4 regions of the Streptomyces sp. NPDC058052 genome follow, and region 3 is predicted to be linked to each of the others. Evidence: riboswitches for the same ligand, from Rfam matches in the RefSeq annotation. Region 3 holds a riboswitch; each other region holds the start of a gene.
The links. A riboswitch is a leader RNA that binds a small molecule or an ion and turns the genes downstream of it on or off. The one in region 3 is predicted to bind cyclic di-AMP.

Region 1 (7,341 bases), on a different contig from region 3:
GGTAGCGGATCAGGTGGCGGGCGGCCGCGACGACCTCGCCGAGGTTGTGCGGCGGCATGTTGGTCGCCATGCCGACCGCGATGCCCGAGGCGCCGTTCACCAGCAGGTTCGGGTACGCGGCGGGGAGCGCGACCGGCTCCCGCTCCTGGCCGTCGTAGTTGGGCGCGAAGTCGACCGTGTCCTCGTCGATGGACTCGGTCATCAGGAGGGCGGCCGGGGCCATCCGCGACTCCGTGTACCGCATCGCGGCGGGCGGGTCGTCGTTGCCCAGCGAGCCGAAGTTGCCGTGGCCGTCGACCAGCGGCACGCGCATGGAGAAGGGCTGCGCCATGCGCACCATGGCGTCGTAGATGGAGGCGTCGCCGTGCGGATGCAGCTTGCCCATCACCTCGCCGACCACGCGGGCGCACTTCACGAACCCGCGGTCCGGGCGCAGGCCCATCTCGTTCATCTGGTAGACGATGCGCCGCTGGACGGGCTTCATGCCGTCGCGGGCGTCGGGCAGGGCACGCGAGTAGATGACCGAGTAGGCGTACTCGAGGAAGGAGCCCTGCATCTCGTCGACGACGTCGATGTCGAGGATCCTCTCCTCGTACGCGTCGTCCGGCGGCGGTGTCTTCGTGCTGCGGCGGGCCATCGCGGCTGCTGCTCCTTCTCCGACAAGGCTTGATCTGACGCGGACCATTGTGGACCGTGCCACCGACAAGACTGACCGCGACCCGGACGAGGGACATCTCGGGGGTCCGGGAACTTCGCCAGGTGTCGACGCGCTTGCATACAGTGGCAGGACTTTTCCAGATCGCGATCGAAGGGACGTACATGCCCATGGGTCACACGGCCACGGCCGAGGCCGGCTCCGGCGGCCTGACAGCGACCGAGCACCGGCTGGCGAACGGCCTGAGGGTGGTCCTCTCCGAGGACCACCTGACCCCGGTCGCCGCGGTCTGCCTCTGGTACGACGTCGGCTCGCGCCACGAGGTCGAGGGCCGCACGGGCCTCGCCCACCTCTTCGAGCACCTGATGTTCCAGGGCTCGAAGCAGGTGCACGGCAACGGGCACTTCGAGCTGGTGCAGGGCGCCGGCGGCTCGCTCAACGGCACGACCAGCTTCGAGCGCACCAACTACTTCGAGACCATGCCCGCCCACCAGCTGGAGCTCGCGCTCTGGCTGGAGGCCGACCGGATGGGCTCGCTGCTGGCCGCCCTCGACGACGAGTCGATGGAGAACCAGCGGGACGTCGTGAAGAACGAGCGCCGCCAGCGGTACGACAACGTGCCGTACGGCACCGCCTTCGAGAAGCTCACCGCGCTCGCGTACCCGGAGGGCCACCCGTACCACCACACCCCCATCGGCTCGATGGCGGATCTGGACGCGGCCACCCTGGAGGACGCGCGGGCCTTCTTCCGCACCTACTACGCGCCCAACAACGCGGTCCTGTCGGTCGTCGGCGACATCGACCCGGAGCAGACGCTCGCCTGGGTCGAGAAGTACTTCGGCTCCATCCCCGGCCACGACGGCAAGCCCGCCCCGCGCGACGGCGGCCTGCCGGAGGTCATCGGCGAGCAGCTGCGCGAGGTCGTCGTCGCCGAGGTCCCGGCCCGCGCCCTGATGGCCGCCTACCGGCTGCCCGAGGACGGCACGCGCGCGTGCGACGCCGCAGACCTCGCCCTCACCGTGCTCGGCGGCGGCGAGTCCTCCCGTCTGCACAACCGGCTGGTCCGCCGCGACCGCACCGCCGTCGCCGCCGGCTTCGGTCTGCTCCGGCTCGCCGGCGCCCCCTCGCTCGGCTGGCTGGACGTCAAGACGTCCGGCGGCGTCGAGGTCCCGGTCATCGAGGCGGCCGTGGACGAGGAGCTGGCCCGCTTCGCCGCGGAGGGACCGACCGCCGAGGAGATGGAGCGCGCCCAGGCCCAGCTGGAGCGCGAGTGGCTGGACCGGCTCGGCACGGTGGCCGGCCGCGCGGACGAACTGTGCCGGTTCGCCGTGCTGTTCGGCGACCCGCAGCTCGCCCTGACCGCCGTCGACCGCGTCCTCGGCATCACCGCCGACGAGGTGCGCGAGGTGGCCGCGGCCCGGCTCCGCCCCGACAATCGCGCGGTGCTGGTCTACGAGCCTGTAGAAAACGGCGCGAACGGCGCGAACGGCGCGAACGGCGCGAACAGCGCGACCGGCACGGCGGAGGCCGCCGGCGCCGCCGGCGCCACCGAGGACAGCGACGAGGAAGAGGGAGCGGAGAAGTGACGGACACCGCCGAGTCCCTGACCAGCATGGAGTTCCACCCGCGGCCGCAGGCCGGCGCGGCGAAGCCGTGGGCCTTCCCGGCCCCCGAGCGCGGCGCCCTGGACAACGGGCTGACCGTGCTGCGCTGCCACCGTCCCGGCCAGCAGGTCGTCGCCGTCGAGATCTTCGTCGACGCGCCGCTGGACGCCGAGCCCGAGGGCCTGGACGGCGTCGCCACCATCATGGCGCGCGCCCTCTCCGAGGGGACCACCGAGCGCGGCGCCGAGGAGTTCGCGGCCGAGCTGGAGCGCTGCGGCGCCACCCTCGACGCGCACGCGGACCACCCCGGTGTCCGGGTCTCCCTGGAGGTCCCGGTCTCCCGGCTCCCGAAGGCGCTCGGGCTGGTCTCCGAGGCCCTGACCTCCCCGGCCTTCGACGCCGACGAGATCAAGCGCCTGGTGGCCAACCGGCTCGACGAGATCCCGCACGAGACCGCCAACCCGGGCCGCCGGGCGGCCAAGCAGCTCTACAAGGAGCTCTTCCCGGACACCGTCCGGATGTCCCGGCCGCGCCAGGGCACCAAGGAGACCGTGGAGGCCATCGACGCCGCCGCCGTCCGCGCGTTCTACGACGCGTACCTGCGGCCCGCCGCCACCACCGCGGTCGTCGTCGGCGACCTCACCGGCGTCGACCTGGACGAGGTCCTCGCCGAGACCCTCGGCGGCTGGACCGGCAAGCCGGCCGCGCCGCGCCCGATGCCGCCGATCACGGCCGACGACACCGGACGGGTCGTCATCGTCGACCGCCCCGGGGCCGTCCAGACCCAGCTGCTCATCGGCCGGATCGGGCCGGACCGCCACGACGCCGTCTGGGCCGCGCAGGTCCTCGGCGTCTACTGCCTCGGCGGCACTCTGACGTCGCGTCTGGACGCGGTGCTGCGCGAGGAGAAGGGGTACACGTACGGCGTGCGCGCCTTCGGGCAGGTGCTCCGCTCGGACGGCGAGGGCCACGGCGCCTCGATGCTCGCCATCAGCGGTTCGGTCGACACCCCCAACACCGGTCCGGCCCTCGGCGACCTGTGGAAGGTGCTCCGCACCCTGGCGGAGGGCGGTCTGACCGACGCCGAGCGGGACGTCGCCGTGCAGAACCTGGTGGGCGTGGCCCCGCTCAAGTACGAGACGGCCGCGTCGGTGGCGGCGACCCTCTCCGACCAGGTCGAGCAGCACCTCCCGGACGACTACCAGGCCCGGCTGTACGCGCGGCTCGCCGAGACCGGCACGGTCGAGGCCACGGCCGCCGTCGTCAGCGCCTTCCCGGTGGACCGGCTCGTCACCGTCCTGGTGGGCGACGCCGCGCAGATCGAGGAGCCCGTGCGGGCCCTCGGCATCGGTGAGGTGACCGTGGTGAGCTGACGTCCCGTCGGCACCCGGCGGAGGTCTCCGATGTGACGACGCATCGGAGACCTCCGCTTTGTCCGTTATGGCACTAGAAAATGATCGTATGCCCTGTGGCATGTCTTACAAAAACACGTGTCTGTTTGGCGATCGACACCCGTCCGGCCTAGCGTCGGTGCGTCTGTCCGACCCACGCACGCGCCGCACCCGCGGCAACCGGACAGTCATCGCCGAGTCCCCGTCAGGCGCGAGCCTGGGGAGCCGGGGACCCACGCAGTCCCTGGGGTGAATCGGACGCCTTCGTCACGCGGAGGGGTCCGTAGGAGACCTTCCTGCTCCGAACCCGTCAGCTAACCCGGTAGGCGAGAAGGAAGGAAAGGAACCGTCTTGGCGTTCACCCGTGCCACCGGGAAGCACCGTGGTGCGAGCCGCATGGCTCGCCGCAGCGCCGGCATCGCCGGCGTGGCCGCCCTCGCCACCACCGGCGTCGTCGGCACCCTCGCCTCTCCGGCGCTCGCCGCCGACACGGACGACCGTTCCGCCGAGGACACCGGCCTCATCCAGGTGATCGCCGACGAGTCCATCGCCGACCAGATCAGCGCCCAGGTCGCCGTCCAGGAGCAGGAGGCCGTCGAGGCCGAGGCCCGGGCCAAGGTGCGCGCGGAGGCGAAGCGCAAGGCCGAGGCCCGCGCCCAGGAGATCCGCGAGGCCAAGGAGCGCGCCGCCCGTGAGGCCGAGCGCCGCCGCCTCGCCTCCTTCAACCTCCCGGTCGCCGGCTCGTACGTCTCCACCGGCTACAAGACCGGCGGTTCGCTCTGGTCCTCCGGCAGCCACTCCGGCGTCGACTTCCACGCGGCCTACGGCAGCTCGGTCGTCTCCGTCGGCTCCGGCACCGTCGTCGAGGCCGGCTGGGGCGGCGCGTACGGCAACAACATCGTGATCCGGATGAACGACGGCACGTACACCCAGTACGGGCACCTGTCGTCCATCGGCGTCTACGTCGGCCAGTCCGTCGAGCCCGGCCAGCAGATCGGCGTCTCCGGCTCGACCGGCAACTCGACCGGCCCCCACCTCCACTTCGAGGCCCGGGCGACCGCCGAGTACGGCTCCGACCTCAACCCCGTCGCGTACCTCCGCGCCCGCGGCGTCAGCCTCTGACCCGTCACCCCGCGTCGAAACGGCCCCGGCTCCCACGAGCCGGGGCCTTTTCGTCGCCCTTCGCCCATGACGACCGCTTCCGCGAACCGGACGAATTCCGAGGGGGCATCGGAATTTCCGGCGCGCTGCAATAGAGTCGCGGAGGAAGCGCCGCTCGAATTCGGTGCGCGCGGAGCGAAAGCGGAGGTCGGACATGCGGGTTCCCGCGCAATCGGTATGCACGGCGATCCGGGACGACATCGTCTCGGGGGTCTTCGAGCGCGGCAGCCGGCTCACCGAGGACCAGCTCGCCCGCCGCTACGGCGTCTCCCGCGTCCCGGTCCGCGAGGCGCTGCGCACCCTGGAGTCCGAGGGCTTCGTGGTCAGCCGGCGGCACGCGGGCGCCCAGGTCGCCGAACCCACCGAGCAGGAGGCGGCCGACCTCCTCGACGTACGGGCGCTGCTCGAACCGCTCGGCGCCGCCCGGGCCGCCCAGCGGCGCACCGACGCCCACCTCAAGGTGCTGCGCGGCCTGGTGAGGCTGGGGCAGGAGCGGGCCAGGCGGGGCCAGGGCGAGGATCTGCGGGCGCTCGGCGGCTGGTTCCACGAGACGCTCGCGCAGGCGTCCGGGAGCCCGGCGCTGACCGCGCTCCTCACCCAGCTGCGCCACAAGATCGCCTGGATGTACGTGGTGGACCAGCCGGACCGGCCGGTGGACGCCTGGGCCGAGCACGGGGCGATCGTGGACGCCATCGCGCGCGGGGACGCCGAGCGCGCCCGCGCGCTGACCGCCCTGCACGCCGAGCACACGCTTCCGCTGCACCGGCTGAAAAGGCCCGAGCGGGGCCGTGTGAGGGTTTCGCAACATGCCGTCAACACGGCGAGTGCCCGGAATTAACACGGGTGTCGTATACAAAGAATAGTAATTCCGGGGCCTTTTTCGTGCTGCCCGAAAAAGGAATGACGTGAGTCCGGGAATGCCGGAGACGCCTGTACCCGAAAATCCCGGACGTCCCTGTGCCCGGAAATGCCGGACGGCCCCGTCCGCCGGGAGGTCCGGGGGCGCGGCCGTCAGGGAAGGGCTGGGGTACGACCCGCCGGGTCAGACCGTCTCGGGGAGCTCGTCGAGACCCTCGGCGACGAGCTTGGCGAGGCGCTCCAGCGCGGCCTCGGCACCCTCGGCGTCCGAGGCGAGCACGATCTCCTCGCCGCCCTGCGCGCCCAGGCCGAGCACCGCGAGCATGGAGGCGGCGTTCACCGGGTTGCCGTCGGCCTTGGCGATGGTCACCGGGACACCGGAGGCCGTGGCGGCACGGACGAAGATGGAGGCGGGGCGGGCGTGCAGGCCCTCGGCCCAGCCGACGTTGACGCGGCGCTCAGCCATGGTGTTGCCCTTCGGGTCTTCAGCGGTTGTCTAGACCAGTCTCTCACGGGTCGCGGCGTGCTCGGGCCGACCTGGGTCCCGCGTCCGTGCGACGTTCGGCCCTCCTACCTTGCACGGGGTGCCGGGGGCGCGCGAGCCGTGTACCGCCGAGGAGTGGGCGCGCGAACGGTGCCGCCGTCGCACCCCGGTCGTAGGCTTTGCCCCATGCGGAGCGCGTCGGAGCAGGCGGACGGACCGGAGCGGGCGGGCGGGACGGGAGCGGGGGAGCACCCGGCCCCCGGGGAACACGCCTACCCCGACCACTGGGAGGCCGACGTCGTGCTGCGCGACGGCGGCACCGCGCGCGTCCGGCCCATCACCGCCGACGACGCCGGCCGGCTCGTCAGCTTCTACGAGCAGGTCTCGGACGAGTCGAAGTACTACCGCTTCTTCGCCCCCTACCCGCGGCTCTCCGCCAAGGACGTCCACCGCTTCACCCACCACGACTTCGTCGACCGGGTCGGCCTCGCGGCCACCGTCGGCGGCGAGTTCATCGCCACCGTCCGCTACGACCGGATCGACGGGCGGGGCCTGCCCGCCTCGGCGCCCGCCGACGAGGCCGAGGTCGCCTTCCTCGTCCAGGACGCCCACCAGGGCCGCGGCGTCGCCTCCGCCCTCCTCGAACACATCGCGGCCGTCGCCCGCGAGCGCGGCATCCGCCGCTTCGCCGCCGAGGTGCTCCCCGCCAACACGAAGATGATCAAGGTGTTCACGGACGCCGGCTACACCCAGAAGCGCAGCTTCGAGGACGGCTCCGTCCGGCTCCACCTCGACCTGGAGCCCACCGACCGCTCCCTCGCCGTCCAGCGCGCCCGCGAGCAGCGCGCCGAGGCCCGCTCCGTCCAGCGGCTCCTCGCCCCCGGCTCGGTCGCCGTCGTCGGCGCCGGACGCACCCCCGGCGGAGTCGGCCGGACCGTGCTGCGGAACCTGCTGGGCGCCGGCTTCACCGGCCGGGCGTACGCGGTCAACCCCGCCCTCGACGCCCCGGGGACCGACCTCGACGGCGTGCCCGCCTTCCCCTCCGTCGCCGCCATCGGCGCCCCCGTGGACCTCGCGATCGTCGCGGTCCCCGCCGAGCGGGTCCCCGAGGTCGTCGCCGACTGCGGCGAGCACGGCGTGCGCGGCCTCGTCGTCCTCTCCGCCGGATACGCCGAGAGCGGCACCGAG
Region 2 (7,341 bases), on a different contig from region 3:
TCCGGGGCGAGCGGTTCGGGGTAGCGGGCCAGTTCGGCGGAGGTCTTCGCGCCCGAGAGCCGTACGACCTCGTCCGCGTCGCCGCGTTCCCGTGGCGCGAGCCCGGTCTGGGCCGGCTTGAGGACCGCGACCGAACGTCCGGCGGCGACGGCCGCGGCGGCGACCGCCGCCGTGACGACGGTCTTGCCGATCTCCGTCCCCGTCCCGCTGACGACGACGATGCTCATGGTGTTCCTTTCTTCGCGACCGCGCGCGTGCCTCCGGATTCCCCGGATCCGTGCGCGGGCGCACAGGTTCTTCGCGACCGTGCGTGGGCGTCAGGTCTCGGTGCCGGCCCCGGTGCCGGTGCCCGTTCCCGTGCGACGGCGTCCGGCCGGGGCCGGCCGGACGCCGTCTCCGGGCGGGGTCAGCCCGCGGTCGCCGCGGCGCGCACCGCCGCGCAGATCCGCGCCAGGTCGGCGTCCTCGGTCACGTACGGCGGCATCGTGTAGACGAGGTCCCGGAACGGCCGCAGCCAGACGCCCTCCCGGACGGCCGCCCGGGTCGCCGCAGCCATGTCGATCTCGTGGTCGAGCTGGACGACGCCGATCGCCCCGAGCACCCGTACCTCGCGGACGCCGGGGACGTCCTCGGTGCCCGCGAGGCCGTCGCGGAGCCCGGCCTCGATCCGTTTGACCTCCCGCGCCCAGTCCTGGGAGAGGAGCAGGTCGATGGAGGCGCAGGCGACCGCGGATGCGAGCGGGTTGCCCATGAACGTCGGACCGTGCGCGAGCACCGGCACCTCGCCCTGGGAGATGCCGTCGGCCACCGCGCTCGTGCACAGCGTCGCCGCCATCGACAGGTATCCGCCCGTCAACGCCTTGCCCAGGCACATCACATCGGGTGAGACCCCCGCCTGGTCCGCGGCGAAGAGCGTGCCCGTGCGGCCGAAGCCGGTGGCGATCTCGTCGAAGACCAGCAGCACGTCGTGCGCGTCGCACGCCTCGCGCAGCACCCGCAGATAGCCGGGGTCGTGGAAGCGCATGCCGCCCGCGCCCTGCACCACCGGCTCCACGATCACCGCGGCCAGTTCGTCCGCGTGCCGCGCGATCGTGGCGCGGAGCACTTCGGCGTACGACTCCTCGTACGTCGCCGGCGGCTCGCCGACGAAGACCTGCTGCTGGAGGACGCCGGACCACAGCTGGTGCATCCCGCCCTCGGGGTCGCACACCGACATCGGCTGCCAGGTGTCGCCGTGGTAGCCGCCGCGCCAGGTCAGCAGCCGCCGCTTGGCGGGACGGCCGAGCGAACGCCAGTACTGCAGGCACATCTTGGCCGCGACCTCGACCGCGACGGAGCCGGAGTCGCTGAGGAAGACGTGCCGGAGCGGCTCGGGCGTGATCTCGACGAGCCGGGCCGCGAGGCGTACGGCCGGCTCGTGCGTGAGCCCGCCGAACATCACGTGGCTCATCTTGTCGAGCTGGCCGCGCACCGCCTCGTTGAGCACGGGGTGGTTGTAGCCGTGCACAGCCGACCACCACGAGGACATGCCGTCGATCAGCTCGGTCCGTCCCTCGGCGGGCTCGGCGAGGTGCAGACGCACACCGGACGCGGAGGCGATCACCAGCGGCTCCGCACGGCCCGGCATGGGGCCGTACGGATGCCACACGTGCGCCCGGTCCAGGGCGAGGAGTTCGTCGTTGCGCATCGGCACCCGTTACGCGTTCGGCGCGAGGTCCGTGCCGGCCCCGCGGCGGCGCACCGCCACCAGGTCGGTCCGGGCGTCCGAGGCGTCCGCGGACACCGCGGCCGGAGCCTCGGCCGGGGGAGCCGCGTGGCCACCGCCGCACGGGCCGCAGCCGCCACCGGCCGTCGCGTTCGCGTCCGTGTCCGCGTGCGAGCCGCAGCCCGCCGCTGCGGAACCGCAGCCGCCCGCGGACGCGTGCGAACCGCAGCCGCCGCCCGCCGCCGCGAGCGCGTCGGCGCGGTGGGCGGGCAGCGTGGTCGTCCCCGCGCCCTCCACCTCGAAGCCGGCGTCCGCGATCATGTCGAGGTCGGCCTGGCCGGCCTGGCCCTCGCTGGTGAGGTAGTCGCCCAGGAAGATCGAGTTGGCGATGTTCAGCGCCAGCGGCTGCATCGACCGCAGGTGGACCTCGCGGCCGCCCGCGATCCGCACCTCCACGTCGGGGCAGACGAAGCGGACCATGGCGAGGATCCGCAGGCAGCGCTGCGGGCTCAGGTTCCACTCCTTCGCCAGGGGCGTGCCCTCGAAGGGGATGAGGAAGTTGACCGGCACCGAGTCCGAGTCCAGCTCACGCAGCGCGAAGACCACGTCGACCAGGTCCTCGTCGGTCTCGCCCATGCCGGCGATCAGGCCCGAGCAGGCCGAGAGGCCCGCCGCGTGCGCCTTCTGCACGGTGTCCACCCGGTCCGCGTAGGTGTGGGTGGTGGTGATCCCGCCGTACGTGCCCTCGGAGGTGTTGAGGTTGTGGTTGTACGCGTCGGCGCCCGCCGTCTTCAGCCGCTCGGCCTGGCCGTCGGAGAGCAGACCGAGGCAGGCGCACACCTCGACGCCCTCGTTCTGCTCCTTGATCGCCTCGATGGTCCTGCCGACCCGGTCGACGTCCCGGTCCGTCGGACCACGGCCGCTCGCGACCAGGCAGACGCGCTTGGCGCCGCCGGCGATGCCCGCCGCGGCCGCCTGGGACGCCTCGTCCGGCTTCAGCCAGGTGTACTTGAGGATGTCGGCCTTGGAGCCGAGCCGCTGCGAGCAGTACGAGCAGTCCTCCGGGCACAGTCCGGACTTCAGGTTGACGAGGTAGTTCAGCTTCACCCGCCGCCCGAACCACTGACGGCGCACCTTGCCGGCCGCGGCCACCACATCGAGCAGGTCGTCGTCGGAGGTCGCCAGCACGGCGAGCGCTTCTTCACGGGTCGGCGACTCGCGCCGCAGCCCCTTCTCCACCAGCGTGTTCAGCAGGTCCATAAGCGCTGATCCTTGCCTACCGCACACCCCTCGGCCAAGGAGGATCTGAACAAACGAGCCCGATCGAGGTGTGTGTATGACCACATCCCGACCTCGGCCCGCTGCCGTTAGGGTCTGTGCGCTGCCTACAAAAGGTGCCGACAAAAGGATCGCCGCATGTCCCAGGCCCAGCCGACCCAGCCCCCGCGCCGTTCCGCCTTCGACTGGACCGGGGCGGAGGCCCGCCGCCGGGCGGAGGCCGGGCTCGTACGGACGCTGCGGCCACGGCCGGCCGAGTCGGAGCTGCTCGATCTGGCGGGCAACGACTACCTCGGCCTCACCCGGCACCCCGAGGTCACCGCAGCGGCCGCCGAGGCCGCCCGCCGCTGGGGCGCCGGCGCGACCGGTTCGCGTCTGGTCACCGGTACGACCCAGCTGCACACCCGGCTGGAGGAGGAACTGGCCTCGTTCTGCGGCTTCGAGGCGGCCCTCGTCTTCTCCTCCGGCTACACCGCCAACCTCGCCGCGCTCACCGCGCTCGGCGGCCCGGGCGCGCTGATCGTCTCCGACGCCGCCAACCACGCCTCGATCGTGGACGGCTGCCGGCTCGCCCGCGCGGAGGCCGCCGTGGTCCCGCACGCCGACCCCGAGGCCGTGCGCAAGACGCTGGAGGCGCATCCGGGGCGCCGGGCGCTCGCCGTCAGCGACTCCGTCTTCTCGGTCGACGGCGACCGGGCCCCGCTGGAGGAGCTCGCCGCCGCCTGCCGCGAGCACGGCGCCGGGCTCGTCGTGGACGACGCGCACGGGTTCGGCGTCCTCGGCGCGGGCGGCCGGGGCGCGCTCCACGGCGCCGGGCTCGCGGGCGACGAGGACGTGGTGGCCACGCTCACCCTCTCGAAGTCCTTGGGCAGCCAGGGCGGCGCGGTCCTCGGCCCGGCCCGGGTGATCGAGCACCTGGTCAACGCGGCGCGGACGTTCATCTTCGACACCGGGCTCGCCCCGGCCGCCACCGGCGCGGCGCTCGCGAGCCTGCGGCTGATCTCCGCCGATCCGGGTCTCGCCGAGCGGGCGCGTACGGTCGCGACCACCCTGCACCGGACGCTCACCGAGGCCGGGTTCACCTCGGCGCGGCCGGACGCGGCCGTGGTCTCGGTCCGCGCGCCGGGACCGGAGGAGGCCCTGCGATGGGCGGCCGACTGCCGCGGACAGGGCCTGTCCGTGGGGTGCTTCCGGCCGCCGTCGGTGCCGGACGGGATCTCGCGGCTGCGGCTGACGGCCCGCGCGGACCTCACGGACGCGCAGATCGAGCGGGCGGTGGCGACGATCGTACGCACCGCGCCGGCCGGGGCGCGCTGACACGCGGCGTGTGGAGCGCGCCGGCAACGTGAGGAGTGCGTCTGTTCGGGACACGGTGGAGCGCGTCGGGTCGGGACGCCGTGGGGCGCGCTGCCACGGGACGACGTGGAGCGCGCCGACCGGGGACGAGGCCAGGGGTTCCGGCGGGGCGCTGGGCGTCGGCCCAAGGGCGCTTCAAGGGGCGAGAGTTCACCGCTTCGGGCGACAGAACGGGGCATATCTCGGGAGAACGTCCCACCCGGGCCCGCGATCGGTGGCAGTCTGACGCGGAGCGCGATCCGGGGCGACGGCCCCGGCGGGAAAGGGACGACCTCGCCATGGCAGATCACCAGGAAGCATCCGTCACCCTGCCGAGCGATCCCGCCGCGGTCGCCACGGCGCGGAGGTTCGTGGCGGAGGTGCTCGGCCGCTGGGGTCTGGACGAGTGCGGGGACGCGGCGGACTCGATCCGGCTGATGGTCTCGGAGCTGGCGACCAACGCGGTGCAGCACACCTTTGGGCAATCGCCCACCTTCACCGTCGAGCTGCGTCTCGACCGCGAGGAGGTGCTGCGGATCGGCGTCACCGACAGCCATCCGCGGTTCCCGCGCCGGCTTCCCGCCGCCGTGCAGCAGGACAACGGACGCGGCATGGTGATCATCCGGGTCCTGGCGGCGGAGGCCGGCGGGCGGCTCTCGGTCGCGCCGACCGCCGAGGGCGGCAAGACCGTGTCGATCACGCTGCCGTGGGCAGCGGCCGCCGTCCCCGCCTGACGAACGGCTCGTCGCCCCCGCTCATGTGGAGTGCATCGTGGTCGAGGGCCACGAGCCGCCCGCGAAGTGAGGGGCCCAGTAGTACGGATTGACCTCGACGAGCCTGCGGGAGAGCCAACGGGTCGGGTCCTCGGGGTCGGGCACGCCGACCTCGACGTCCGGGCCCCAGAGCGCGAGACGTTCCTGGCAGACGCCGCACGGCGGCAGGATGACGTACCGGCCGTCCTCCGGGTCGCGGAAGACGCAGACGCTGGCGGTGACCCGGCGGTCGAGGGTGTACGCCTGGCGGTACGCCCCGGTCTTTTGGCACAGGGTGCGGTGAAGCGGGGAGAGGCGCCCGCGGTGGGGGGTGCGGCGGCGCCACCGCACCCCGGGGACGACCGCGGGCGCCGGTGGGTCAGCGCACGCGCCCGTAGGAGACCTTCGAGGACCAGATCTTGTCGAGCTTCACCCAGGAGCCGGTCTTGGGCGAATGCCAGATCTTGCCGCTGCCGGCGTAGATCCCCACGTGGTAGACCCGGCCGCCCGAGTGGAAGAAGACCAGATCGCCCTTCTGCCGGCTGGAGGCGGAGATGTGCCGGGTCTTGTTGTACTGCTGCTGCGCGGTGCGGGGCAGCGACTTGCCCGCCTTCTTGTACGCGTAGAGCGTGAGCCCGGAGCAGTCGAAGCGGGTGGGTCCCGCGGAACCGTACCGGTAGGGCGCGCCCTTCTTGGCGGCGGCGACGCCCAGTGCCTTCGTCGCGTGGGAGGTGGCTGCCTGGGCCTCGGGTGCCGCTCCGGGTGCGAGGAGCGTGCCGCCGACGGCGGCGAGGGTGAGAGCCGAGACGGCTCCCGCCCGGGACAGCAGGGACGGGACATGCATCTGCGCAGTCATGCGCAACCCTTCGTCAGCCGCCTGTGAAGGATGACCTGTCGGGTTCGGGCAGGCGAAGATGCCCGGCCGCGGCTGCGGCTTCACCCCAAGGGACGGCCGCGCTGGGGATTCAGCGCGGTCGACCCGTACTGCTCGGGTCCTCCACTCCTGCCGGTCCAATCCTGTCGACCAGACGTCCGGGACGGCGGCAGGACTCGGCGTCCGCCCGGACCGCCCCGCCTGGATGGCGGGGGCTTGTCGTCGTCGAGGATCTTGACCCACGAGTCGGGCGAAAACCGAGCGGAAACGGCGTTATGTGAGGCTCCTCACGACTGATCCATACGGGTGGACAAGACGGTTTCGTGATCGTCGTAGGTTTGGCCGACGAGCCTCTTACCAGCGTCGGAATGTCCCATTCCGCCAAATGCGTACACCTGTTGCGCAACTCGCCCGCCCCAACTGTCGATTCCTCGACTACGCCGAACGGGGGACAGATTCTGCGTCCCGTGTCGGCCGTCCGGGGCTCGACACGACACGTCGGAATGTCAACTGGCCCGTGTTCCCGGCACGGTGACGCGCGCCGCGCGCCGCTCGCCGTCCAACACCCGCAGCGCGCAGGCCAATGTCTCGGCGTGGACCTCGCTCTCGCCCCGCATATGCATGAGCGTCAGGGCCTCGCGCAGCGCCTCCACCCGGCCTGCCAGCGCCTGCGCGGCACGCAGGGCCCCATAGGTATGCGAGGTCCTGGATGGATTGATCTTCCCTAGGAGGTCGACGACTTCGAGGTACGCGTCGATGAACTGCCCCTCGGCGCGCGTCAGGGCGGGCAGCGGTGGCAGCTCCGGGACCATCGCCGCCTCACCGGGCCGACGGGCCGGAGGCGGCCCGGCGGTCGCTGATGACGTGGTCGACCAGGCCGTACGCGAGCGCGGCCGGCGCGTCGAGGACGGTCGGGCGGTCGGTGTCGGCGGCGATCCGCTCCTCGCCCTGCCCGGTGTGCGCGGAGAGCAGCCGCGTCATCATGTCGCGCAGCCGCTGCAGTTCTCGCGACTGGAGGTCCAGGTCGGAGGGCCGGCCCGTGAACGACTCGTCCAGCACCGGCTGGCGCAGGGTGATCCGGGCGCCGGGCAGCATCATCCGCTTGCCGGGGGTGCCCGCGGCGAGCAGGACCGCCGCCGTGGAACCGGCCTGGCCGAGGCAGGTCGTCTCCACGTCGCTCGCCAGGCTCCGCATCGTGTCGTGGATCGCGGTCATCGCGGTCATCGAGCCGCCGGGGGAGTTGAGGTACAGCGCGATGTCCCGCCCGGGGTCGGCGTGATCGAGGTGCAGGAGCTGGGCGATGACGTCGGTCGCGGCGATGTCGTCGACCGGTGTGCCCAGGAAGACCACCCGGTTCTCCAGGAGCTTCGCGTACGGGTCGAGCGTCCGGGTTCCGT
Region 3 (7,341 bases):
TGGTCGGGCAGGGTGCGGAGCGCTTCGCGCCAGACGGCGGGCTGGGTGGAGATCTCGACGGTGGTACGTGAGGGGGCCATGCGCACTCCTTGCACGAAAGGACAGCGACGATGCGTGAAGCTGCTCGGAACGAGCAGCATTCAAGCAGATGCACACACGTATCGGCCAGAGCGCAGAGGGGGCACCCGAGGCAGATGACGGCAGGAACGGGTCACTACCCCGTCGGGGCGATGGCGCACCGGGCGGGGAGGAGCGAGCCGGGACCGGGCGGGCGGAGACCCAGCGGGGCGGCGGGCAGCGGTCGACTCGCCACGAGGCGCGCGAGCCTCCTCGCGCCGGCGACCGACGCGTCGCGACCAGGCGTCACGGCCGACACGTCACGGCCGACATCTCTCGGCCGACATCTCTCAGCCGACGCGCCGGAGCCGGGGGCGCCGAGGCCGGGGCGGGGCACCCGGGGCCGGGCACCCCTCGACCGAACGTCGATCCCCTTATTGGTCGCACCGGATACCAAACCCCATATAGGTCGGAACAGGGAAGGACGTCCACGACCCGGCTGTTCACCAACCCCTTACCGCACGGGCGTATACCTTTGGACGCCGCTCCCCCATGATGACTGCCGACGTGCCGCAGGGGCACACCGTGACAGGAGGGGCGGGGCATGCTTCCCATCAGCCGCAGGGGGTTCGTCGGCATCGGCGCGGGGCTCGGGGCCGGACTCGTCACGGGGGCCGCGCTGCCTCCGGCGACGGCCTCGGCCGCCGCGCGGGCCGCGACCGGCACGCTGACCGACGTCCGGCACGTCGTGATCCTCATGCAGGAGAACCGAAGTTTCGACCACTACTTCGGGACACTGCGGGGCGTGCGCGGCTTCGGCGACCGGGCGGCGGGGAACATCCCCGGCGGCTGGGGCACCTTCCAGCAGCCCAACTGGGGCGGCCGGCAGTTCCCGTGGAAGCTGAGCGACACCCCTCCGGCCGGCGGGGTCGACGGCGAGACCCTCGCCCAGTGCAACGGCGACCTGCCGCACAGCTGGACCTCGCAGCACGCCGCCTGGAACAAGGGCAGGCTCGACAACTGGGTGACCGGGGTGGGCAACACCCGGACGCTCGGCCACCTCGACCGCGAGGACATCCCGTTCCACCACGCGCTCGCCGACCACTACACGATCTGCGACGCCTACTTCTGCTCCGCGCTGAGCGCCACCGGCCCCAACCGCACCTTCCTGTGGAGCGGCCGGATCGACGCCTCCAGCAAGGACGGCGGGGACGAGTCGGGGCTGACCTGGGAGACGTACGCGGAGGCCCTCCAGCGGGCCGGCGTGAGCTGGCGGGTCTACCAGAACGCCCAGGACAACTACGGCGACAACGGCCTCGCGTACTTCAAGAAGTTCACCGACGCCCGCCCCGGCGACCCGCTGCACGACCGGGGCATGGCGTCGGTCCCGAAAGTCACCGGCTCGACCCCGGACGACATCGCCGCGGCGATCCGTGCCGACGTCGTGGCCGGCACGCTGCCGCAGGTCTCCTGGGTGGTGGCGAACGAGGCGTTCTCCGAGCACCCGTACGCGCCTCCCGGCGACGGCGCCCACTTCGTCGACCTGGTCTACCGCGCCCTGGCGGCGAACCCCGAGGTCTTCGACTCCACCGTGCTGTTCCTCAACTATGACGAGAACGACGGCTTCTTCGACCACGTGCCGCCTCCGGTCGCCCCGCCCGGGACGCCCGGCGAGTACCTGGACGGCGTGCCGATCGGCCTCGGCTTCCGGGTCCCGATGCTGGTGATGTCGCCGTGGACGCGCGGTGGCTGGGTCAGCTCGGAGGTCTTCGACCACACCTCGGTGCTGCGCTTCCTGGAGAGCTGGACCACCGCCCTCGGCACCCCCGCGGCCTGCCCGAACATCAGCGCCTGGCGGCGGAAGGTGACCGGCGACCTGACCGGCGTCTTCGACTTCGCCCGCCCGGTGTACGGGGTCCCGGCCGGCCTGCCGTCGACGGCGAAGGTCATCGGCATGGCCACCTGCGGCCCGCTGCCGAACCCCGCGCCGCAGAACAACGCGCTGCCCGCCCAGGAGACCGGCACCCGCCCCGCGCGGGCGCTCCCCTACCAGCCCGACGGCAACCTGGACCGCTTCGAGTTCGGCGCCGCCGGCAAGATCCTCGCCTGGTTCTCCATGACCAACGCGGGCCCGCAGGCACGCCGCGCGGCCCATTTCTCGATCCACCCGCACCAGCACCGGGACACCGCCGCGTGGCAGTACACGGTGGACCCGGGCGCCACCGCGACCGACTACTTCAACGTCGGACTCGGCCACGGCTCGGGCAAGTACGACCTCTCGATGATGGGCCCGAACCGCTTCCTGCGCCGCTTCATCGGCGACGCCTCCAAGGCCGGCAAGAACATCGAGGTGGCGTCCCGCTTCGCCGTCGAGCCGGGCACCGGGAAGACCGCGATCTGGTTCCGGCTGACCAACTCCTCCGGCGGCCCGGTCACGTTCACCGTCCGCTCCAACGCCTACCGTACGGACGGCCCGTGGACGTACACCGTCGCCGCCGGCTCGTCCCGGGAGGACTTCTTCAACGCGGTGGCCTACACGGACGGCTGGTACGACTTCACGATCCTGGCCGACATCGACGGCACCTGGTCGCGCCGGTACACCGGCCACATCGAGACCGGCGCGCCCAGCGTCACCGGCTGACCGCCCCTCCGGGCCCGCGCGCGGCGGGCCCGGAGGTCAGCGGCCGGCCAGGGCCGCGCGCCGGATCGTGGCGTCGACGAGCGCGAGGGCGTCCTCGGCGGTTCGGCCCGGCGCGCGGTTCCACGGGCCGATGAGCCCGTGCCAGCCCCGGGACCGCAGTTCGGCCATGATCCAGGCACCGGCCTCGTTCATCGTCGAGGCGCTGCCGTGGCCGAGCCGGTGGGCGGCGAGCAGCGCGCCGCAGACGCACCGGGCGCCGCGCGCGTCACGCAGCCGGTACGGGGTGTTCTGCCAGCCCCATTCGGTCAGGACCCGCCGCGCGTACGCCAGGTGGACGGAGGGGCGCACGTCGGAGCGGCCGATCCGCCGCCAGGCGTGCAGCCGGTCCGGCAGCGCCGCCCCCATCCGGCCGGGCAGCGGGCGCTCGGCGGGCGGGGCCGGCGGCAGGGCTCCCAGCGCGTCGGCGACGAGCCGGTCGACGGGGACCGAGAGGAGACCCCGCCACGCCTCGGCGGCGGACTCCGGAGCCTCGGGGGCCGGCCCCGGCCCGTCGGGGCCCGGCTCAAAACGGACCGGGGCGTCCGCGAGCAGGCGCTCCCGGACGGCGCTCTCATAGAGCCGGGCCGCCTCGTGGTCGAGGGCGTCGGGATCGAGAAGCGCGGCGGAGAGCGGGAGGACGCCGGCCGGCGGAGCAGGAAGCGACATTCCCACATCATTAAGGATGAATGTCCGCTTTGCGACTTATGCGCCTCGCGTGTCGCTCGCCGCCTCCGCCTCACCTTCACCCTCCCGACCAAGGGCATTACGGCGCACTATTCCATGAATGGAATGAGACGCCCTATTCGGACATTGCGCACTCCGTGACGCGACTCACTCTCCGCCCGCCGCCGGCACGGCCACTCCCCTCGGGGGCCGTGCGGGGCAAGGGATTCCGGACGGTACCCCGGCGCCACCGATCTTGAATTCCCGCATATGGATCTTTGCCTCTCCTTTTCCCTCGTATTCGCGCCTTGTTCCGCGCCGCATTTCTCGCCTACGGTCACCTCCATTCGGGCGGATCGCCGAATCCTGCCACCGCCCGAAAGACCTCCCATTTCACCCGACGGCAGGAGCGGGGGACCCACCACACCGCCGGTCCGGCCATCCGGAACGGCTCGGGGTGAAGCCGCGTGCGCGCGGCCGGACACCTCCCGTCCGAACCCGACAGCTCACCTCGCAGGCGCCGGAGAGGAAACCGTCATGCCCGCTCACGGCAAGCACCGCCGCCCCCGACGCCGCCCCGTCTCCCGAGGTCTCGCCTTCGCGGGCACCGGCGGAGTCGCCCTGGCCCTGCCCCTGGTCGTCCCCGCGACCGCCGGCGCCGCGCCGACCTCTTCCGCCGCACCGGCCGCCGCCGTCGCGGCGCCCACCGCGCGGACCGCCGCCGTGACGAAGGCCGTCGAGGCCGCGCCCGCCGCTCCGGCCGCCGCCCGCGCGTACACCGTGGTGAAGGGCGACTCGCTTTCCCTGATCGCTCACCGAAAGGGAATTCAGGGCGGCTGGAAGTCGCTTTACCAGGCAAACCGCACGACTGTCGGTGACAATCCGTCACTCATTCACCCGGGTCTCGAACTGACGATTCGTCGGGATTCCGCGAAGGCCGCTCCCGCGCCGGCGAAGACGGCCCGCAAGACGGCGGCGAAGCCCGCCTCCGGTGGTTCCGCCGAACGGGCGAGCCGCTCCGCGCGGCGCACCGCGGCCCCCGCCGTGCAGACCCTCGCCGCCCAGCCCCAGGCCCGGACCGCAGCCCAGGCCGCGCCCGCCGCCGCCACCCGGTACGCCGACAACCTCGACGGCTGGATCCGCGAATCGCTGGACGTCATGGCGCGCTACGGCATCCCCGGCTCGTACGACGGCATCCACCGCAACATCCTGCGCGAGTCCTCCGGCAACCCCCGCGCCATCAACCTCTGGGACTCCAACGCCGTCAAGGGCACGCCCTCCAAGGGCCTGCTCCAGGTCATCGACCCGACCTTCGCGGCGTACCACGTGCCGGGCACCTCGCTCGACCCGTACGACCCCGTCGCCAACATCACCGCCGCCTGCAACTACGCGGCCGACCGGTACGGCTCCATCGACAACGTCAACGGCGCCTACTGATCCTCCCCGCCGGTCACCGTCCCGAAGCGGCCGGTGAACCAGGCGGTCGCCAGCGCCGCCACCTCCTCCAGGGCCCCCGGCTCCTCGAAGAGGTGGCCGGCGCCGGGCACGACCTCCAGCCGGCTCTCGCACCGCAGCAGCGCCTCGGCCCGCCGGTTGAGGTCCAGGACGAGCTCGTCGCTCCCTCCGACGATCAGCAGGGTCGGGGCCCGGACCCCGGCGAGCCGCTCCCCCGCAAGGTCGGGCCGGCCGCCCCGCGACACCACCGCGGCCACGTCGTCCCCCGGCGCGGCCGCCGCCCACAGCGCGGCCGCCGCGCCCGTGCTCGCGCCGAAGTAGCCGCGGGGCAGGGCCTCCGTCCCGGGCCACGCGGCCGTCCAGGCGGAGGCCCGGGCCAGCCGCTCGGCGAGGAGCGGAGTGTCGAAGACCCGCGACCGGTCGGTCGCCTCGGCCTCCGTCAGCAGGTCGAAGAGGAGCGTCCCGAGCCCCGCGCGGTTCAGGGCGGCGGCCACCGCCCGGTTCCGGGGACTGTGCCGCCCGCTCCCGCTGCCGTGCGCGAAGAGGACGAGCCCCGCGGCCCCGTCGGGCACCGCGAGATCTCCCGGCAGCTCCGGTCCCCCGCCCGGAATCCGTACGGCGGTGTGCCGGACCACCGGGCCGCGCGCCGCCCTGCTCCGGTCGAGCCGGGCCACCACCTCGGCGTCCGGCGTCTGGTCGAACTCCCGGTAGAACTGCCCGACGGCGGCGAACCCCTGCGGCGCGTGCACGGCCACCGTCTCGTCCGCCTCGCCCCCGAGCCGGGCCGTCCAGCCGTACGGCGCCACCGGCACGGCCAGCACGATCCGGGCGGCGCCCCCGGCCCGTACCGCCCGGCAGGCGGCGAGCGCGGTCGCCCCGGTCGCCAGCCCGTCGTCGACGACCACCACCGTCCGCCCCTCCAGGGGCACCGGCCGGCGGCTGCCCCGGTACGTCCGCGCCCGGTCGGACAGGACCGCCCGCTCCCGCTCCTCGACCGCCTCCAGGTCCCGCGCGGTCACGCCCGCGTCCCGCACGATCTGCTCGTTGACCACCCGCACCCCGCCCTCCCCGATCGCCCCCATGGCCAGCTCGGGCCGGCTCGGCACGCCCAGCTTCCGGACGAGACAGATGTCCAGGGGCGCGTCGAGGGCGTCCGCGACCTCGGCCGCCACCGGGACCCCGCCGCGCGGCAGGCCGAGGACGACGACGTCGCGGCCCTTGAGGTGGCCGAGGCGGGCGGCGAGCTGCCGCCCCGCGTCGACGCGGTCGGCGAAGTACATGACGTGCCGCCTTCCCGGTGGGCGCTTCCCCCCGCCGGAGGGCCGTCCGGCCCGGCCCGTACCTCCAGGGTCCCACCCGCCCGCGGACCGCCGCCTCGGCCCGGGGCCCGGCAGGTGGGTCCGCCGTCCGCCTCAGCCCGCGCTGTTCCGGACGACGGCGACGGGGCAGTGGGCGTGGTGCAGCAGGGCCTGGCTCACGGAGCCCAGCAGCAGTCCGGCGAAGCCGCCGCGGCCCCGGGCGCCCATGACGACGAGCTGGGCGCTCCCGCTCTCCTCCAGCAGCACCTCACGGGGCTTGCCGCGCAGCAGCCGGGGCTCCGCCTTCGTCCCGGGGTGCCGCTCGGCGGCCCGGGCCAGCGCCGCGTCCAGGACGCGGCCCGCCTCCGCGTGCACCTCCTCGGCCCCGTGGAAGAGCGGCGTGAGGTCCCCCGGCCCGGAACGCGGTGCCCACGCGTGGACGGCGACGAGCTCCGCCCCGCGCGCCCGCGCCTCCGCGAACGCGAAGTCGACGGCCGCGTCGGAGTCCGGCGAGCCGTCGACCGCCAGCAGCACCGGCCCCTCCGGCTCGTCCCGGCCGCGCACCACCAGGACCGGACACTCGGCGTGGGCGGCGAGGTGGACGGCGACCGAACCGAGCACCAGCCCGCCGAAGGCGCCGGTGCCCCGGCTGGCGACGACCACCAGCTCCGCGCCCCGGGAGCGGGTGGCGAGGACCACCAGCGGCTCGCCCGAGATCAGTTCGCCGGAGACCTCCGTGTCCGGGGCCACCGCCCTGGCCCGGGCCACCGCCGTGTCGAGGACGATCTGCGCCTGCCGCCGCAGCCCGCCCTCGGTGGGCCCGTACAGGGACGGTTCCAGGCTCACGCGGAAGAGCGGCCAGATGAACGCGTGCGCGACGACCAGCCGCACGCCGCGCTGCCCGGCCTCCCGCGCCGCCACCTCCACCACCCGCAGCGCCGACGGCGAGCCGTCCGTCCCGACGAGGACGAACGGACCGCCGCCCGCCCCTCCGGTCGTGGTCTCCGCCGCCGCGGCCGGTTCCTCGCTGCGCCCCATCGCTCTTCCGTCCTTCCGGTGGTGCTCCGCCGATCGCGGGTGCCCTCGTGATCGAGTACACCCGTGGACTGCCCGCCGGACCGGACGCCACGCGGGCCGGAAGTCCCGCGCGGCCCCGCGAAAGGTCCCGGAAGCGAGGGCCCCGGGACC
Region 4 (7,341 bases), on a different contig from region 3:
CGAGCTCCGCATGGGGGACGTGGCCGCCTTCGTGGTCGAGCCGATCCAGGGCAAGGGCGTCCAGGAGGCCCCGCCGGGCTTCCTCGCGGCCGCGCAGGAGCTGCTGCGCCGGCACGGGGCGCTGCTGATCGCCGACGAGGTGCAGACCGGTCTCGGGCGGACCGGCGACTTCTACGCGTACCAGCACGAGGACGGCGTCGAGCCGGACCTGGTCTGCGTGGCGAAGGCGCTCTCCGGCGGCTACGTGCCGGTCGGCGCGACCCTCGGCAAGGACTGGATCTTCAAGAAGGTCTACTCGTCCATGGACCGGGTGCTGGTCCACTCGGCCAGCTTCGGCGCCAACGCCCAGGCGATGGCGGCGGGGCTCGCGGTGCTGTCGGTGATGGAGTCCGAGGGGACCGTCGCGCACGTGCGGCGGGTCGGCGGACTGCTGAAGGGCCGGCTGGAGGAGCTGGTGCCGCGGTACGAGCTGCTGCACGAGATCCGCGGCCGGGGGCTGATGATCGGGATCGAGTTCGGCCGGCCGAGCTCGCTGGGGCTGCGCGGCCGGTGGGCGATGCTCCAGGCGGCCCGGAAGGGGCTCTTCGCGCAGATGGTGGTGGTCCCGCTGCTCCAGCGGCACCGGATCCTCACCCAGGTCTCGGGCGACCATCTGGAGGTGATCAAGCTGATCCCGCCGCTGGTCGTCGACGAGGCGGACGTGGACCGTTTCGTCACCGCCTTCACGGCGGTCATGGACGACGCCCACGACGGTGGCGGGCTGCTCTGGGACTTCGGGAAGACGCTGGTCAAGCAGGCGGTCGCCCAGCGCTGAGACCGGTCACCCCGGTTTTTGCCTCTGGGGCAAGAAACTTGCCTCAGAGGCACGATCCTGGCGGAATGGACTCATGGACCACGTCCCCCGGGGCTCCGCCCCGGAAACCGCCGCCCCCGACATCCTGCCCGACGTCGCCCCGCAGCTGCGGGCGCTGCGCCGGCGCCGGGGGCTCACCCTGGAGGCCGCCGCCCAGCGGGCCGGGCTCTCCCCGGCGCACCTCTCGCGGCTGGAGACCGGGAACCGGCAGCCCTCGCTGCCGATGCTGCTGGCCCTCGCCCGTATCTACGGTACGACGGTCGCCGAGCTGCTGGGGGAGACCCCGCCCGAGCGCGACCCGGTGATCCGGGCCGACCGCTCCGATCCGGTCGAGGCCGACGGCTGGATCTACCGGCAGGCCGGCGGCGCCGGCCGGGCCATGCAGTGCCTGCGCGTCCACGTGCCGTACGCCACCCGGGCCGACATCGTCCGCGTCCACCCCGGCGAGGAGTGGCTGCACGTCCTCGAAGGGCAGGTGCGGCTCGCGCTCGGCGAGACCGTGCACCTCCTCGATCCCGGGGACAGCGCGCACTTCGACTCGCTCACCCCGCACCGGATCGGCGCGGCCGGCCGCGCCGGCGCCGAGGTGCTGTTCGTCCACACGCTCCTGCAGAGCCCCGCCGCCGAGATGTGCCTGGGCGGCGGCGCCCCGCACCCCCGCTGAGCCCCCCGAAGGGTTGGTCGACATGTCCGACAAGTCAGTTAATTCCGCCCCGGTCACCGGCGAGGAGCGCGGTGAGGGCAAGTTCCCCAAGGGGCTGGTGCTCCGCCTCTTCGCGTACCTGATCGCCGGTCACCTCTTCGCCGGCTTCCTCTACCTGCTCTTCATGCTCGGCGGGCAGAACCAGTAGGGCCCGGTCCGGCGGACCGGGTGCGGGCTGAGCCCGGCCGGTCCCCCGGGGTGGTGGCTCACGCCTCCGTGAGGAACCGTTCCCGCAGCCGCTCGCGGGTCTCGGGCGCCAGCTTCAGGCCCTCCGCGAGGTAGGCGTCCACGGAGCCCCAGGTCGTGTCGATCGTCTCGAAGGCGGCCCGGAGGTACTCCACCCGCGCGTCGAAGAGCGGGCTCAGCAGCTCCATCACCTCGGGCGCCATCGCGTCCCGGGCGGTGGAGCTGCGGCGCACCTTGTAGCGGCGGTGCGGCGCGTCGGACTTCACGTAGTCGGCCTCGATCGCCGCGCGCTCCACACCCAGCGCGAGCAGGGTGATGGCGATCGAGAGCCCGGCGCGGTCCTTGCCGGCCGCGCAGTGCATCAGGGCCGGGACGGAGTCCTCGGCGAGGGAGTGCAGGACCCGGCTGTGCTCGGCGGTCCGCTCCACGATCATCCGGCGGTACGAGGACGTCATCCGCTCCGCGGCCTTGCCGTCGCCCAGCAGGTCCCGCAGCGTGACGAGGTCGCCCTCGCGGACCATCCGCCAGAACTCCTTGCCGTCGGCCGGGTCGCTCAGGGGTATGTTCACGTTCCGTACGCCGGGCAGCTCGACGTCCGGCCCCTCCACCTTGGCGTCGGCGGCGTTGCGGAAGTCGAAGATCGTGTGCAGGCCGAGGCCGTCGAGGAAGGCCGCGTCGGACTCGGTGGCGTCGGCGAGGTGGCCGCTGCGGAAGAGGGTGCCGGGCCGGACCGCGCGTCCGTCCGTCGTCGGCAGGCCGCCCACGTCCCGGAAGTTGCGGACCTCCGCGAGCTCGGGCTCGCCGGGTTCGAGGGGCTGGACCTGCGGCAACTGCTGCGTCACGGATGCTCCTGGGGGTAGGCGTTCGCGGGACCGGACGAGATCGGTTCCCCCCGCAATCATCCCGGCGCGCGGGTCGTGGCGCACCCCCCTGGTCGGTAATGGGCGATCTGTCCATATTCATGACGCTTGGGGTAACACGCCCTGGTTGAGGGGGAGATGGAATCCGGTGCGTGAGCAGGGTCATAGAGGTGACGGATCGTGGCCGACCGCCCGGTCCAATCACCCTTTCCGGAAAGGGAATCGAGGGACCGTCATCGACGGAGGGTGACCGGAATTCCGGGCCCGAAGATCGCCCCGGAATGCCCGTCGAATTCACCGGCTTGTTCGTGCCGACCCCGCTCGTCTAGCGTCGCCGTCAATCCGGTCGGACCGCCGAATCCTGCCACCGCCCGGAATTCGACCCCATCCCATCGCGTGGCAGGAGCGGGGGACCCAAGGAAGTACGCCGGTCCCGCGATGCAGGACGGCTCGGGGTGAAGCCGCGTGAGAAACGCGGCCGGGCATCTCCAGTCCGAACCCGACAGCTCACCTCGCAGGCGCCGGAGAGGAATTCGCCATGCCCGCGAACGGTAAGCACCGCCGCCAGAAGTCCACCCTGATCACCCGTGGCCTGGTCGCCGCCGGCACCGGCGGCGTCGTCGTCGCCCTGCCGCTCATCGGCGCCACCGGAGCCCACGCCGCCGAGCAGGCGGCCCCGGCCGCCGTCTCCGCCACCGTCGTGAGCGCCGCCGCTCAGACCCAGGCCGCCGCCGCGCCGGCCGCCCAGGCCGCCGCCCCGAAGACGTACTCCGTCGTCGCCGGCGACTACCTGTCCAAGATCGCCGTCGAGCAGAACGTCGCCGGCGGCTGGCAGAAGCTCTACTCCGACAACCGCCAGGTCGTCGGCGAGAACCCCTCGCTGATCCTCCCGGGCATGAAGCTCACCCTCGGCGCCAAGAACACCGCCGAGGCCGCCGCCCCGAAGCCCGCCGCCAAGGCCGCCCCGAAGGCCGCCAAGGCCGCCCCGAAGGCCGAGCGCAAGGCCGTCCAGAAGTCCCAGTCCGCCGGCGAGCAGACCCGCGCCTCGCGCTCCGCCGACCGCGCCACCGCCCCGGCCGCCGCCCAGTCCTCCGGCTCCTCCGCGCAGGCCACCTCCTCCGGCTGGGTCGCCCCCGTCTCCGGCGGCGTCTCCACCCCGTACCGCGCCTCCGGCTCCATGTGGTCCTCCGGCTACCACACCGGTGCCGACTTCATCGCCTCCTCCGGCACCACCGTCCGCGCCGTCGGCGCCGGCACGGTCGTCTCCGCCGGCTGGAGCGGCGCCTACGGCAACGAGGTCGTCATCCAGCACGCCGACGGCAACTACTCGCAGTACGCCCACCTCTCCTCCCTGTCCGTCTCCGCGGGCCAGTCGGTGAGCGGCGGCCAGCAGATCGGCCTCTCCGGCTCCACGGGCAACTCCACCGGCCCGCACCTGCACTTCGAGATCCGCACCTCGCCGAGCTACGGCGCGGACATCGACCCGCTGGCCTACCTGCGCCAGCACGGCGTCTCGATCTGACCCGTCCGGCCCATCGGCCGCGACGAAGGCCCGGCACCCCTGGTGCCGGGCCTTCGCCTATTCCGGCTTGGCAAATTCTTTATCGGTGGCATATATCACCCGCCGTCAACCCCTCCTTACGGTCGCGTAGGTCACATCCGAAACGGAAGGATGTGCTGCCGTGGCAGACGATTCGAGAGAAACAGACAAGAACGCGTTCGGTTCATTCGGGTCGTACGCGGCGATCGGTGACAGCTTCACCGAGGGCGTCGGGGACCCCGGGCCCGACGGGACCTACGTCGGCTGGGCGGACCGCTTCGCCGTGCTCCTCGCCGACCAGCGGCCGGACCCCGAGGACTTCCGCTACGCCAACCTGGCGGTCCGCGGGCGTCTCCTCGACCAGATCGTGGCCGAGCAGGTGCCCCGCGCGAAGGAGCTCGCCCCCGACCTGGTGACCTTCTGCGCGGGCGGCAACGACATCATCCGCCCCGGCACCGACCCCGACGACGTCGCCGAGCGCTTCGAGCGGGCCGTCCGGGACCTCACCTCCGCCGTCGGCACCGTCATGGTGACCACCGGCTTCGACACCCGCGACGTGCCCGTGCTCAAGCACCTGCGCGGCAAGATCGCCACGTACACGGCCCACGTCCGGGCCATCGCCGACCGCTACGACTGCCCGGTCCTCGACCTGTGGTCGCTGCGGTCCGTCCAGGACCGGCGCGCCTGGGACGACGACCGGCTGCACCTCTCGCCCGAGGGGCACACCCGGGTCGCGCTGCGCGCCGCCCAGGTCCTGGGCCTGCCGGTCCCGGCCGACCCCGACCAGGAGTGGCCGCCGCTGCCCGCCCGGGGCCCGCTGGAGGTCCGCAGGGACGACATCCACTGGGCGCGCGAGTACCTGGTGCCGTGGATCGGGCGCCGGCTGCGCGGCGAGAGCTCCGGCGACCACGTCGAGGCCAAGCGCCCCGACCTCATGCCCCTGTAGGACCCGGACGCGCGCCGGCGGGGATCCGCTCCAGGACCCCGCCGGCGAAGACGTCGTACAGCGGCAGCGTCTCCAGGTGGACGTAGCCGATGTGGCAGTCGCAGACGGCGAGGGGGCAGGCCCGGGGCCGCAGCGCGGCACGGTACGAGCCGTCGTACAGATTGCCCAGCTCGGCCCGGACGAAGTGGCAGCGGCGCACCGTCCCGTCGCCGTCCACCGACACCACCGACTCGCCCGTCCGGCAGGGCAGCCCCGCCGAGCGGTGCGGACGCCGGCTGTACGGGAAGAGCGGGTCGATCCCCGTCCACGCCGCCGCCTCCGCGTCGGTGTACGTGTGCCCCTCGGCGGCGTTCACCCACAGGTAGACGTGGTCCGGCAGCGCGGCCCGCAGCCGCAGCGCCTCCCCGTGGTGCTCGGGCAGACCCACCACGCCCACGCTGAAGCGGACGCCCCGCGCCGCCAGGTCCAGAGCCTTGCCGAGGAAGCGGTCGTACGGGGTCTGGCCCGGGTGGTAGGTGCACCACAGGGCCAGCGACCCGAGGTCGGCCTCGTCGAGCCACGAGGTCCGGCAGCTCAGATTGGTCTGGATCGCCACCCGCTCCACGTGCGGGAGCCGCGACAGCTCCACCATCGCCCGCCGGTACCAGGAACGCACCAGGCTCTCGCCCCACGGCGTGAAGAGGATCCGCAGCCGGTCCCCGGTCCGCCCGGCCGCCCAGCCGGTGAACCGCTCCAGCGCCGCCCGGTCCGCCCGCAGCGTCTCCGGACTGTCCCGCCGCTTGGCGAACGGGCAGTACGGGCAGTCGTAGTCGCAGGAGGCGAGCGGCCCCCGGTACAGCAGCGTCAGGTCCATGCCCGCCCCTACTTCGGCTCGTACGCGGCCATCGCGGCCCGCACGGCGGGGGAGAACAGCTCCGGGCCGAGCCCGTCCGAGTGCGCGAGCCCCTCCGCCGACAGCCGCAGCAGCCCGTCCGGCGCCGACCCGTCCAGCCACCCGTACCCGGCGAACCGCTCCAGCTCCGGACCGAAGTCCTCGTACGCCCCCGACCCGAACCGTTCCTCGTAGCCGGCGAGCTCCATGCCCTCCGCCTGGAGCAGCGACTGGAGGAGGTGGCGGCGCCGCGCCTCCGCCCCGTCCACCCACCGGCCCACCTGGGCCCGCGAGAAGTCCCCGGACTCCGTGTACGCGTCGATGATCGAGCGGATCTCCCGCATGTCCACCGCGTAGTCGAAGGAGTAGTGCAGCGCCGAGGTGTACGACCGGGCACCGCACCCCAGGCCGATCATGCCGTCCGTCTGGCAGGCGTGGTCCTCCGGCCCCGACGGGCCCGTGTCCGCCCGCCGGAACATCCGCATCGACACCTGCTCGTAGCCGTGCGACAGGAGGTGGTCCCGGCCGCGCCGGTAGAGCCGCAGCCGCCGCTCGTCCCACGCCCGGTCCGACTCGGCCGGACCCGAGCGGCCGAGCCCGGTCAGCGGCCGCACGTACAGCGGGTACAGGTACAGCTCCTCGGGGCGCCAGGCCAGCGCCGCGTCCAGCGAGTACCGCCAGGACTCCTCGGTCTGCCCGTCGATGCCGTAGATGAGGTCGATGTTGAGCACCGGCACCCCGGTGTCCCGGATCCGGCCGAGCGCCGCCTCCACGTCGGCGCGCCGCTGCGGCCGGACCGCCGCCCGCGCCTCGGCGTCCACGAAGCTCTGCACCCCGATGCTGAGCCGGGTGGCGCCCCGCCCGGCGAGGACCGCGAGCCGGTCGGCGGTGGCGGTGGCCGGCGAGGTCTCGACCGAGAGGGGCACCGCCCGCAGGTCCGCCCCCATGCGGTGCTCGGCGATGTCGCAGAGCCGCTCCAGCTCGGCGGCGGTCAGGAAGGTGGGGGTGCCGCCGCCGAACGCGGCCGTCGCGAACCGCACCGGCGCCGCGTCGCCCAGCGCCTCCCGGACCGCCACGGCCTGCCGGTCGAGCGCGTCGAGGTAGCGGGTCGTCAGCTCGTCCGGCGCGCCGATCCGGGTGAAGAGGTTGCAGAAGCCGCAGCGGACCTCGCAGAAGGGTATGTGCGCGTAGAGCGACAGGGCGTCCTTCGGCTCGTCCGCCCAGAGCGCGGCCAGCTCCGGCCGCTCGGGCAGCGGCCGGTACGCCGTCTTGTGCGGGTAGGCGTACACGTACGAGCGGTACGGACGCGGGTGCGGGGCGCCGGTCACGCGGCGGCTCCTTCCCGGGGACCGTCCAGCGTGAACTGCGCGTACGGCACCGTC

Region 1: another riboswitch for cyclic di-AMP. It lies ahead of ACFVU3_RS30950 (M23 family metallopeptidase); the one in region 3 lies ahead of ACFVU3_RS20385 (transglycosylase SLT domain-containing protein).
Region 2: another riboswitch for cyclic di-AMP. It lies ahead of ACFVU3_RS26270 (C40 family peptidase); the one in region 3 lies ahead of ACFVU3_RS20385 (transglycosylase SLT domain-containing protein).
Region 4: another riboswitch for cyclic di-AMP. It lies ahead of ACFVU3_RS06155 (peptidoglycan DD-metalloendopeptidase family protein); the one in region 3 lies ahead of ACFVU3_RS20385 (transglycosylase SLT domain-containing protein).

The regions. Positions count from the first base shown of each region.
Region 1 covers NZ_JBHVRX010000029.1:59,983-67,323, forward strand. Annotated here, with positions in the region: gene ACFVU3_RS30935 (DNA topoisomerase (ATP-hydrolyzing) subunit A) at 1-637, opposite strand, end outside; gene ACFVU3_RS30940 (M16 family metallopeptidase) at 820-2,241, shown strand; gene ACFVU3_RS30945 (M16 family metallopeptidase) at 2,268-3,632, shown strand; cyclic di-AMP (ydaO/yuaA leader) riboswitch at 3,833-3,994, shown strand; gene ACFVU3_RS30950 (M23 family metallopeptidase) at 4,002-4,772, shown strand; gene ACFVU3_RS30955 (GntR family transcriptional regulator) at 4,966-5,649, shown strand; gene ACFVU3_RS30960 (HPr family phosphocarrier protein) at 5,854-6,135, opposite strand; gene ACFVU3_RS30965 (GNAT family N-acetyltransferase) at 6,340-7,341, shown strand, end outside.
Region 2 covers NZ_JBHVRX010000021.1:73,340-80,680, reverse strand. Annotated here, with positions in the region: gene bioD (dethiobiotin synthase) at 1-227, opposite strand, end outside; gene ACFVU3_RS26295 (adenosylmethionine--8-amino-7-oxononanoate transaminase) at 407-1,687, opposite strand; gene bioB (biotin synthase BioB) at 1,697-2,965, opposite strand; gene ACFVU3_RS26285 (8-amino-7-oxononanoate synthase) at 3,122-4,300, shown strand; gene ACFVU3_RS26280 (ATP-binding protein) at 4,618-5,052, shown strand; gene ACFVU3_RS26275 (hypothetical protein) at 5,074-5,421, opposite strand; gene ACFVU3_RS26270 (C40 family peptidase) at 5,450-5,926, opposite strand; cyclic di-AMP (ydaO/yuaA leader) riboswitch at 5,930-6,136, opposite strand; gene ACFVU3_RS26265 (hypothetical protein) at 6,451-6,756, opposite strand; gene ACFVU3_RS26260 (ATP-dependent Clp protease proteolytic subunit) at 6,764-7,341, opposite strand, start outside.
Region 3 covers NZ_JBHVRX010000014.1:53,750-61,090, reverse strand. Annotated here, with positions in the region: gene ACFVU3_RS20400 (SIS domain-containing protein) at 1-80, opposite strand, end outside; gene ACFVU3_RS20395 (phosphocholine-specific phospholipase C) at 662-2,698, shown strand; gene ACFVU3_RS20390 (hypothetical protein) at 2,735-3,403, opposite strand; cyclic di-AMP (ydaO/yuaA leader) riboswitch at 3,748-3,933, shown strand; gene ACFVU3_RS20385 (transglycosylase SLT domain-containing protein) at 3,938-4,837, shown strand; gene ACFVU3_RS20380 (phosphoribosyltransferase family protein) at 4,831-6,135, opposite strand; gene ACFVU3_RS20375 (universal stress protein) at 6,268-7,191, opposite strand.
Region 4 covers NZ_JBHVRX010000003.1:326,684-334,024, reverse strand. Annotated here, with positions in the region: gene ACFVU3_RS06175 (aspartate aminotransferase family protein) at 1-814, shown strand, start outside; gene ACFVU3_RS06170 (helix-turn-helix domain-containing protein) at 888-1,517, shown strand; gene ACFVU3_RS06165 (DUF6126 family protein) at 1,540-1,704, shown strand; gene ACFVU3_RS06160 (tyrosine-protein phosphatase) at 1,763-2,584, opposite strand; cyclic di-AMP (ydaO/yuaA leader) riboswitch at 2,973-3,136, shown strand; gene ACFVU3_RS06155 (peptidoglycan DD-metalloendopeptidase family protein) at 3,141-4,124, shown strand; gene ACFVU3_RS06150 (SGNH/GDSL hydrolase family protein) at 4,285-5,088, shown strand; gene ACFVU3_RS06145 (STM4011 family radical SAM protein) at 5,075-5,941, opposite strand; gene ACFVU3_RS06140 (STM4012 family radical SAM protein) at 5,950-7,287, opposite strand; gene ACFVU3_RS06135 (STM4013/SEN3800 family hydrolase) at 7,284-7,341, opposite strand, start outside.